Regions from separate parts of the Bradyrhizobium sp. F1.13.3 genome, predicted to be linked through region 2. Evidence: predicted binding sites of a transcription regulator. Region 2 holds the regulator's gene; the other holds the start of a gene.
What was found. Region 2 encodes LexA, which represses DNA repair genes until DNA is damaged. Its sites were predicted from a motif close to TGTTCNNNNTGTGTTCNG; they were not measured.

Region 1: ABIB66_RS08390 (YifB family Mg chelatase-like AAA ATPase) is a predicted target of LexA. The motif match lies at 1,694-1,711, and genes of this name have one in related genera.

The regions. Positions count from the first base shown of each region.
Region 1 is NZ_JBEPRI010000002.1:765,519-770,511, forward strand. Features, by position in the region: gene ABIB66_RS08375 (CpaE/TadZ family protein) at 1-372, shown strand, start outside; gene ABIB66_RS08380 (tetratricopeptide repeat protein) at 430-1,215, opposite strand; gene ABIB66_RS08385 (PilZ domain-containing protein) at 1,296-1,541, opposite strand; gene ABIB66_RS08390 (YifB family Mg chelatase-like AAA ATPase) at 1,770-3,308, shown strand; gene ABIB66_RS08395 (hypothetical protein) at 3,418-3,885, shown strand; gene ABIB66_RS08400 (ATP-binding protein) at 4,026-4,993, shown strand, end outside.
Region 2 is NZ_JBEPRI010000007.1:155,265-160,257, reverse strand. Features, by position in the region: gene ABIB66_RS20440 (GAF domain-containing protein) at 1-534, opposite strand, end outside; gene ABIB66_RS20435 (hypothetical protein) at 758-1,192, opposite strand; gene lexA (transcriptional repressor LexA) at 1,654-2,355, opposite strand; gene ABIB66_RS20425 (molybdopterin molybdotransferase MoeA) at 2,532-3,743, opposite strand; gene ABIB66_RS20420 (hypothetical protein) at 3,972-4,163, opposite strand; gene ABIB66_RS20415 (HAD family hydrolase) at 4,333-4,965, opposite strand; gene ABIB66_RS20410 (alpha-hydroxy acid oxidase) at 4,974-4,993, opposite strand, start outside.

The DNA.
Region 1 (4,993 bases), on a different contig from region 2:
ACCAAGAACATGCTGAACGTGTTGAAGGCGGCGCGGCCGAACGACCGGCCACCGCTCTACTGCATTAACCAGGTCGGCATGCCCAAGCGGGCGGAGATCGAGGTCAAGGCATTCGCCAAGACCATGGAGAGCCAGCCGATCGCGGTGATCCCGTTCGATTCGAAGCTGTTCTCGACCGCGGCCAACAACGGCCAGATGATCGCGGAGGTCTCCAAGAGCCACCGCACCACCGAGCTGTTCCAGAACATGGCGAACCGCCTCGCCGGGCGCGGCGAGGTGAAGAAGCCGAAGCGTTCGCTGCTCGGGCCGCTGCTGAAGAGGCTGAAGGGCAGGTCGGGGCGCGGGTCAGCCCCGCATCGCAAGGCGTCCTGACCAAGGATCCTGATCGAGGCGTTCTGACCAAGACATCCTGACACGCGCGCGGGCGGGTTACTTCTCGGCCCGCTGCTGCTTCTTCACCAGCAACTGCCGCAGCGCCGTGACCTTTGCCGCCGCTTGATCCGGCGGCAGGTCCGCCTTCACCATGGTTTCGGCCTCGGCCTGCTTTCCTTGCAGTCCCAGCACGAGCGCGAGATTGGCGCGCACGCGGGAATCGGTGGGATTGCGCTCGTGCGCCCGGCGCATCGTTTCCTCTGCCCGCGGCAGATTGTTCTGCAGCATGTACGACAGTCCGAGATTGGACAGCACCGACGGCTCGTCCGGCACGATCCTCAGCGCGGCGGCGTAGTATTGCTGCGCCTCCTCGTTGCGACCGAGCTGATCCAGCGCGGCGCCCTGCGCCGACAGGATATGCCAGTCGGGATCCTCGGGCGAATGCGCGCGGCCGAGGACGTCGAACGCCTGCTGGAAACTGCCGCTGTCGGCAAGCGCGCGGCCATAGCCGGCGAGCAGCGCCTTGTTGGTGGAATGGGCGAGCACGGCCTGCTCCAGCACCGCGAGCGCCTGCGCGCGCTGGCCGGTCTGGCGCAACGCCTTGCCGTATTCGAGTGCGACGTTGGGATCGCCAGGCTGGGCGCGATAGCGCTCGCGCAGCGCATCCATGTCCGGCCTTGCTTCCGGCTTGGCCTCGGCCCTGCCAGCCGTTTCCGACTTTCCGCCGAGCGCGCCGGTGACGTCCTCGATGCCGGTGGTCTGACAGCCGCCGAGGGCCAGGATCAGAAGCGCGGAAAACAGATATCTCGCCGGAGGAGAGGCGACGGACGAACGCTTGGACATACTCTGATCACTCGGCGACTGATCAGAGATGCTTACCGATTAACGCTAAAGTCCCGTTAAGGCGGGCCGCTTCCGATAGCTCAGTCGGTGAATTCAGCGCCGAACTCGCAGCCGATGCGCCAGCGCAGGCGGCACTGGCGGGAATAGTCGGGCGCGAAGATGATGGTGAATTGCGGCGGCACTTCCAGAAATTCCGCGACGACTTTCACGCCGCCATCCGAAATATCCGTGATCGTGCAGTCCCGCGGCAGCGAACCCGCGCCAAAATGAATCTTGGCGAGCCGCGTGCACATCCTTCGTTCGCTTCTCCGGCGATTTGCAAGCATTTGAATTGTTCACCCGTTAGACCACGGCCCATCCCGCAGCCCTAGGAGTAGCGGACATTCGTTGGAATGTGCTGAGCAGAGCAGTTTGCATTCGAGGCGTAGTGTCTTCGTCGTGTTTACGATGGGTTAGGGCCTTGCGGCCCCCCTCGGCACGTTCCCGTATTGTTCTTGCCATGAGGGGTGCGCTCTGCTACCCCGAATTGCGCAAAAGGGCAGGCTGGTTCGGGCATGGTTCAGCGGGTTTCTACCGTCGCCTTTGAGGGGATCGAGGCCCGCGCGGTCGACGTGCAGGTGCAGGTCGCGCCGGGTCTGCCGGCCTTCGCGATCGTCGGTCTCCCGGACAAGGCGGTGTCGGAAGCGCGCGAGCGGGTCCGCTCGGCGCTGATCGCCTCGGGGCTGGCGCTGCCGGCGCGGCGGATCACCGTCAATCTCGCGCCCGCCGATCTGCCCAAGGAGGGCAGCCATTATGACCTGCCGATCGCGCTCGGGCTGATGGGAGCGATCGGCGCGATCCCCCCGGATGCGCTGACCGGCTTCACCGTTCTGGGTGAGCTTGGCCTCGACGGATCGATTGCGCCGGTGGCCGGGGTCCTTCCCGCCGCGATCGGCGCCAATGTGCGCGAGGAGGGGCTGATCTGCCCGGCGGCTTGCGGCTCGGAAGCGGCGTGGGCGAGCCCGGACATCCAGATCATCGCCGCAAGTTCACTGATCCAGATCGCCAACCATTTCAAGGGAACGCAGGTGCTGTCGCGGCCGGTGCCGAAGGTGCATGAAGCAGCAAGCTCGCCGCTCGACCTGCGCGACATCAAGGGCCAGGAGAGCGCCAAGCGGGCGCTGGAGATCGCGGCCGCCGGCGGCCATCACCTGCTCATGATCGGCGCGCCGGGCGCCGGCAAATCGATGCTGGCGGCGCGCCTGCCCTCGATCCTGCCACCGCTGTCCCCGGGCGAGTTGCTCGAGGTCTCGATGATCGCCTCTGTTGCCGGCGAGATCGAGGGCGGCGCGCTGACGGCGCGGCGGCCGTTCCGATCGCCGCATCATTCCGCCAGCATGGCCGCGCTCACCGGCGGCGGCATGCGCGCACGGCCCGGCGAGATCTCGCTTGCGCATCAGGGCGTGCTGTTCCTCGACGAGCTCCCCGAATTCGATCCGCGCGTGCTGGATTCCTTGCGTCAGCCGCTGGAGAACGGCGAGGTCTCGGTGTCGCGCGCCAATCACCGCGTCACCTATCCGGCACGCTTCATGCTGGTCGCGGCGATGAATCCGTGCCGCTGCGGCAATGCGTTCGAGCCCGGCTATGCCTGCAAGCGCGGCCGCATCGACCGCTGCACCGGCGACTACCAGGCTCGCATCTCGGGGCCGCTGATGGACCGTATCGATTTGCGCATCGAGGTTCCCGCGGTGACCGCTGCCGATTTGATCCTGCCGCCGCCGGCAGAGGGCTCGGCCGAAGTCGCCGCGCGCGTGGCCGCCGCGCGCGACATCCAGCTCGCGCGCTACGCGGATGCCGGCCTGCCCAAGGTTCGCACCAATGCAGAAGCGCCGGCCTCGGTGCTGGAGGAGATCGCCAAGCCGGATGCGCAAGGCCAGAAGCTGCTGCGCGACGCCGCCGAGACCATGCGGCTGTCGGCGCGCGGCTATCACCGCGTGCTGCGGGTGGCGCGCACGCTCGCCGATCTCGACGGCGCCGACAAGATCGGTCGGCTGCATCTCGCCGAGGCGCTGTCCTACCGCGCACTCGCGGAGGATGTGCGCCAGCTGGCGTGATCATCCCGCGCATCAACCCGGCGGTAACGAGTTTCCTTTACGCTCTGCAAACCATAAGGCCCATCAGTTCCCGCCACGAGTTTCCCCAGGGCCCGGCGAGTAGCGTGTCATGTTGCGTTTCAAGATCCTGGCCTCGGTTGTTCCCCTTTTGGCGGCCGCGGTGTTCGCGCGCAGTGAGATCGGATCGGTCTCACATCCCTGCATCGCCCTCGGCGACACCTCGGTCGAGCTGACGTCGCTGTTCTGGACCGCCGGCATGCATGTCGCCTTCACCGATGATCCCGCGCGCGCCACGGTGCGGGTTCAGATCACGGAGGACGCGGACGCTGCCGACTTCGCCGTCGTTGACGACGGCCCCGGTTCGGAATCGGAATCCTGCCAGGCCAACCCCTCGACTCGCCTGATCTCGATTGCCGCGCAGCCGGTCGACGGCGGTCAGGTGGTCTATCTCTCCACCGAGGGGCCGGCGGATTACCGCATCTATGTACGCTCGAAGACGTTCTCGCAGCGCGAGGCGGCGGCGCTGATCGTCGGCGCCCGCGGCGGCCACCGCCATCTCCAGGCCGCTTCGCTTTGAGCTGCCTCACCTTGAGCCGTTAACGCCTCGTCAACCCTGTTTGGAGGCGGTCGCAGGGCATCAAACTGTTCGCAAGGTCGGCGGCACATCGTCGTTTACAGCGAGCACAGCGTTTTAAGAAAAGAGTCGGGTCGGTGGCGATGGATCGGACGTTCCGGATCAAGGTGCGCATGCGCCGCTTCAGGCGACAGTACCCCAGAAGCGCCTTCGCGATCCGCTCCTTCATGATCTTCTCGGCGACCTTCGGCGGCGCCTATGGGTTTGTCTCCGGCAGCCGGTCCGAGACTTCCGGCTACGATCCCAATGCGTTTGCGATCGGCGTCAGCTTCCTGTTCGCGCTCGCCTGCCTCGGCCTCGCCACACTCAGCATGCGCCTGCGCTTCGTCAACAAGCGCATGCGTGCGCTGGCCGCCCACAACGAAACGCTGATCGACCGCAATTGGGAGCTGAAGGAAGCGGAAGAACGCGCTCGCAGCCTGTTCGAACAGCAGGGCGATCTGATCGTGCTGCGCGACACAAGCGGCCGCATCACCTTCGCCAACGACGCCTATTGCGCGCTTGCCGGACCGGCGCGCGGCGCGCTGGTCGGCACGCGCTTCGATTTCGACGTGCTGGAGCAGGGCGACAGCGCCCGCGAGAGCAACGGCACGCGCATTCACGACCAGAAGATCGCAACCCCGCTCGGCGCGCGCTGGATTGCCTGGCGCGAAGGCTATGTCCGCCTCGACGCCGGCCAGCCCGCCGAATTGCAGAGCGTCGGACGCGACGTCACCGACCGCACCGAGACCGAGCGTGCGCTGTCCGACGCCCGCGACCAGGCTGACGCCGCAAATCGCGCCAAATCGCGCTTCCTGGCGATGGCGTCGCACGAGATCCGCACGCCGCTCAACGGCATCATCGGCATGGGCGGGCTGCTGCTCGACACCACGCTGACGCCGGAGCAGTCGACCTACGCCAAGGCCGTGAAGACCTCGGGCGAAGCGCTGATGGCGCTGATCGAGGAGTTGCTCGACTATTCCAAAATCGAAGCCGGCAAGCTCGATTTCGAGCAGCGACCCTTCGCGCTCTCGACCCTGATCGAGGACATCACCGAGCTGCTCGCGCCGCG
Region 2 (4,993 bases):
GCGCAGAAAACTCCTGGCGTCGTGCAGGTCCTTGATGATCAGCGGCAGCCCCGCCTTCCAGGTGCGGCCAGGCAGGCCAAAGCCGCGAGGAAATTTAGTGTGGCGGGAGTTGAATTCGAACATGTCGGCGGTGCCATAATAGCCATCGACGAGCCCCATCTCGTGGGAGGCATCTGGGTCGTTGTGCCAAAGCTCGATCGCCCCGACATGCGCTTCGTCGTCGCCGCAGAATAGCACCATGACGGCTTGCAGGAATTCACCCGCAAACACCGGCACCGCGACGCCGCAGGTGAGGCCGGCCGCGAGCGCCTGATCGGTCCGTTTGAAATAGGAGTTGGCGAATTTGGTGAGGATCACGGGGTGGCCCGCGGCCCAAGCCTTGCCCGGAAGTCCCTCGTCATACCCGAAGTGCAGCTCTTCGCTGACGGCCTTGAACGCGGACAGCCCTTCGTCGTAGAGGCCGCCACCAAACTCCAGCCGCATGCGCGTCCGATCGGGCACCCAGAGTTCAACGACGCGAAGGAAGGTTTTCATCGAGCGTGTCCGCCGTCTCAAGCCCTGACAGCATCGGTCATTTGGCTGCGAAGCGGACGTTCAAACTTCAGGCAGGGCGGCTCAAACTTCGTGCGGCGGAGAGGTGCAACTGCTTGGTCCATCCGATTGGATTTCGCGGACGCAAGCCACACCATCTCGCCGGCCGCGGCCGGCGATGGCAATTCAATCCTGACCCCCGACCTCGTAGCCGGAGGCGGCTGTGTCAGCCGATCGGCAGGTGCGTGACGGTCGGCTGCCGGTCGGCGATAATCTGCACCTTGTGCTCGCGCTCGGCGACCGACTGAGTTACCGGCAGCTGCAGCACGGTCGCGCGCTGGCCTTCGACGAGCTGCGTCACCAGCACATATTTACCGTCGGGGAATTCGATCGCGTCATGATGGCGGTCGGGAATGTGCGGATCCATCTTGCCGAACTTACCCACGCGGGAATTGATCGTGCGTGTCCAGATCCAGCGATTGTCGTAGCGGACGTCGTCGGCGAAGGCGAGCTCCGTTCCTGGCAGCAGGCAGACGGCAACAGACGGATCGGCTGCGGAGGCGAAGCCGCGCGTCGAGGTGCCGCGGAAGCTTGTCGTGACGATCGTCTCGCCGACTTCGGCGGGGCGCGACGCGACGGCATGCAGGCTGTAGTCACACATCGGGTGCTCCTCATGCTGGGATAGCTACCCGCGTCTCTTATCGAGGCGCAGGCCTCTATCAGAGTGGAAGCACGAACGCTCTGCTTGGTTATGGGCAAATCTGCGGCTGGCTTCTGCAAGCCGCGATCACATTATCTTTCCCGAATTCAATAGGAACAAAGCCCGTTGCGATGCATTCGGGAGGCGCATGCGCGAATATTGCCGGCTTGGCTGCAGCGGTCGAACTTGATCGCTGGCCGGTGTTTCCTCGAACACTTGAGCCGCGAAGCGGTGCTGTTTGAAGCCGTGCTGTTTCGTTGGCGTCGTGAGGAGCCAGCCCCGGAGGAGGGGCCGGATAGTCTGTGCAGAACCAGAACGACTATCCAGCCGGAGCGGACGATGATCCGCTCCAATCTCTGACCGGCGATGCCGGTGGAAGCGCGCGAGGCGCCAAGCACTTCCGGTATGAAGCACTTCCGGTATCAGTACTTCCGGTAAAGCCCGATCAGCTTGCCCTGAATCTTCACCCGGTTGGGCGGCAGGATGCGGACCTCATAGGCCGCGTTGGCGGGCTCGAGCGCGATCGATGCACCGCGACGGCGGAAGCGCTTCAGCGTCGCTTCCTCGTCGTCGATCAGCGCCACCACGATGTCGCCGGTATCGGCGCTCTCGTTGCGCTGGATCAGTGCCATGTCGCCGTCAAGAATGCCGGCCTCGACCATGGAATCGCCGCGCACTTCGAGCGCGTAATGCTCGCCCGAGCCGAGCATGTCAGGCGGTACGCTGATGGTATGGCTGCGGGTCTGCAACGCCTCGATCGGCGTGCCGGCCGCGATGCGGCCCATCACCGGCACCGCAACGGGACGCTCGCCCTCGTCAGCCGGCAGGCTGGAGCTCGCACGCACCTTGCCGAGATTGCCCTCGATGACGCTCGGCGTGAAGCCGCGCCGGCTGCCTGCGGCTGCCTGGAGCTCCGGCAGCTTAATGACTTCAATCGCACGGGCGCGGTTGGGCAGGCGTCGGATGAAGCCACGCTCCTCGAGCGCCGTGATCAGGCGATGGATGCCCGACTTCGAGCGCAGGTCGAGCGCATCCTTCATCTCGTCGAAGGAAGGCGGCACGCCACTTTCCTTCAGACGTTCACTGATGAACCGCAGAAGCTCGTATTGTTTGCGCGTTAACATCTCGACCAAAGTCCCCCGGTTGATGTCGTCCGATTCCGAGACGCTGAATTCGGCTATATGCCGCTACATGCTCGAAACAAATCATGAACGGACACTATATGTTCGATACATGTTCCGCAACTGCTTAATTTACCGTGAACAGAGCAAAGTTCGCGGAACGCGCGTTGCCGAGGCGCTCAGACGGGGAGCCGCAATACTTCGCAAGCCGTGCCGGCTTCGGCCTTCGGCGCAAACGGAGCGCGCACGAGAAGTACCTGTGCTGCAGCGAGATTCGCAAGCAGCGAAGAATCCTGATGGTTGACGGGAAGAACGACGCGTGTGCCGTCGTCACGCTCCTCCAGATGCGCGCGCAGATAGTCCTCGCGCTGGTCGTTGGCGCCGACGTCGCGGCCGAGCACGGCGCTTTCACGGCGATGGTGAATCACAGAACGGCCAGACAGGGCGCGAATCAGAGGCACCAGGAACAGGAAAGCGCACACGTAGGACGACACGGGATTGCCCGGCAGGCCGATCACACCCATTGTGCCGAGCCGACCGTGCATCATCGGCTTGCCTGGCCGCATCGCGATTTTCCAGAACGCCATCGCGATGCCTTCGTCCCTCAGTGCCTGCTGGACCAGATCGTGGTCGCCGACCGATGCGCCGCCGGTCGTGATCAGGATGTCGGCGCCGCTCTCGCGGGCGCGGCGGATGCCGGCGGTGGTGGCCTCCAGCGTGTCGGCGGCAATACCGAGGTCGATGGTCTCGGCGCCCTCCCTGCGGGCGAGTGCGTGCAGGGCGTAGCCGTTGGAATAGACGATCTGGCCGTGACCGGGCGTGGTGCCCGGCATCACCAGCTCGTCGCCGGTGGCGAGAATCGCGACCTTCGGACGCCTGAAAACGGCAAGGTGCGGATGGTTCATCCCGGCGGCGAGCGCGAGGTCGCGCTCGGTGAGACGGCTTCCCTTGCGCAGGAGCACGTCGCCCTCGCGGAAATCGACGCCGGCGGGACGGATGTGCCGTCCGGCGATCGCGGCTTCCTTGATCGTGATACGCTTGCCGGCGGCGACCGTGTCCTCCTGGATCACGACGGCGTCCGCGCCACCGGGAACGACGCCGCCGGTGAAGATCCGCACGGCCTCGCCGGCGCCGACCGTCCCCGCGAACGGTCGGCCTGCCGCGACTTCGCCGATGACGGTGAGCTCCGAATCGATCGTCGCGGCATCGGCCGCGCGCACCGCGTAGCCGTCCATCGCGGACATCGCCTGCGGCGGCTGCGTACGTCGCGCCGCGACGTCACGCGCGAGCACGCGATGGTAGGCCTCGTCGAGGGAAATCATGTCTTCCGGCAGCGGCTCTGCACCCGCCAGCACTGCGGCAAGCGCGTCAGAAACCGGCATCAAGGCCACGGCGAAAACTCCTGCTCGGCACGTTCGGGCGAATGTTCCGCAAGTCTTCTAGCCGAGCGCGGGCGCGGAGGCAAAAACGGCTGAACGGGCGCAGTCATTCCCGCCGCTTCATGTTGTTCCGGAAGCCGGGATCAAGCGCGTCGCGCCATGATCCGAAGGAGGTTACAGATCGGCAGGATAGTGGTCATGGTAAGACGAGAACGACGTGCGCCCCCCGGCCTGTATCGATCAGCTCCCTGCCTGCCCGGGAGTTACGTCGGGCGCCTTGGGTCCTTGATCCTTGTCGGGTAGCGGATCGGCTTGGGATTTCAGGTCGGCGGCCTTGCTCACAAGCTTGGCGGAAAGGTCCGAATCTGAAGTTGTCCTGGCGAATTCAAGAAGAAGAGAGGCTTGCTTGGTGAGGTAGGTTTTGCCCAGCACGATGATGCATCCGTCCGTAGAAGTCCCAACGGACTCTAAGAGTCCGGAAGGCGGTATTCCGTTCCCGGAACTCTGTACAAAAATGCACAAAGTGATCGGGTTCCTCAATTCCTTCAAAATTGGTCCCGTCGGGCCGTGCCGCCGTGGGTTTCGCGACAAGGGCTCCTCGTCAAATGCCCAATGCCTTCAATGCGTTCCCGACGTCACGCGGCGAAGTCACATGCACGGCCGTCAAGCCGCGCGCCCGCGCTCCCTCGATGTTTTCGGCAAGATCGTCGAAGAACACGATGCGCCCGGCGGGTACGCCGATCGCTGCAACGACGTGGTCGAAGGCCTCCGCATCCGGTTTGCGCAAGCCGATGCTGGACGACAAATAGAGCTCGCGGAAATGGCCGAGGAGGTCGGCATATTCCCTTGAGAAATGGTCCACGTGCGGCCGGTTGGTATTGGAGAAAGCGTAGAGCGGCATCTGCTTCGCTGCCCGCGGCAGCAGCTCGGCGATGTCAGGCATTTCGCCGGCGAAAATCGCGTTCCAGCCTTCCAGGAACTGCGCGTCCGAAATGCCGATTCCGAGCGAGGCTCGCAATGAGGCGAAATAGTCCTCATCGCTGATCTTCCCCATCTCGTGCAACCGATAGGCTTCGCTGTCCCGCACATAGCGCGCGACGAGGGATTCGGGCTTGCAGCCGGCATGTCCCGACCAGCAGGCGATGGCCTTGGAGAAATCGATATCGAGCACCACGCGGCCGAGATCGAACAGAAGCGCATCCGCGCTGCCGGGAGAGAGCGATGTCACCTGCACCCTTTCATTCAGTATCGATATGGCTCGT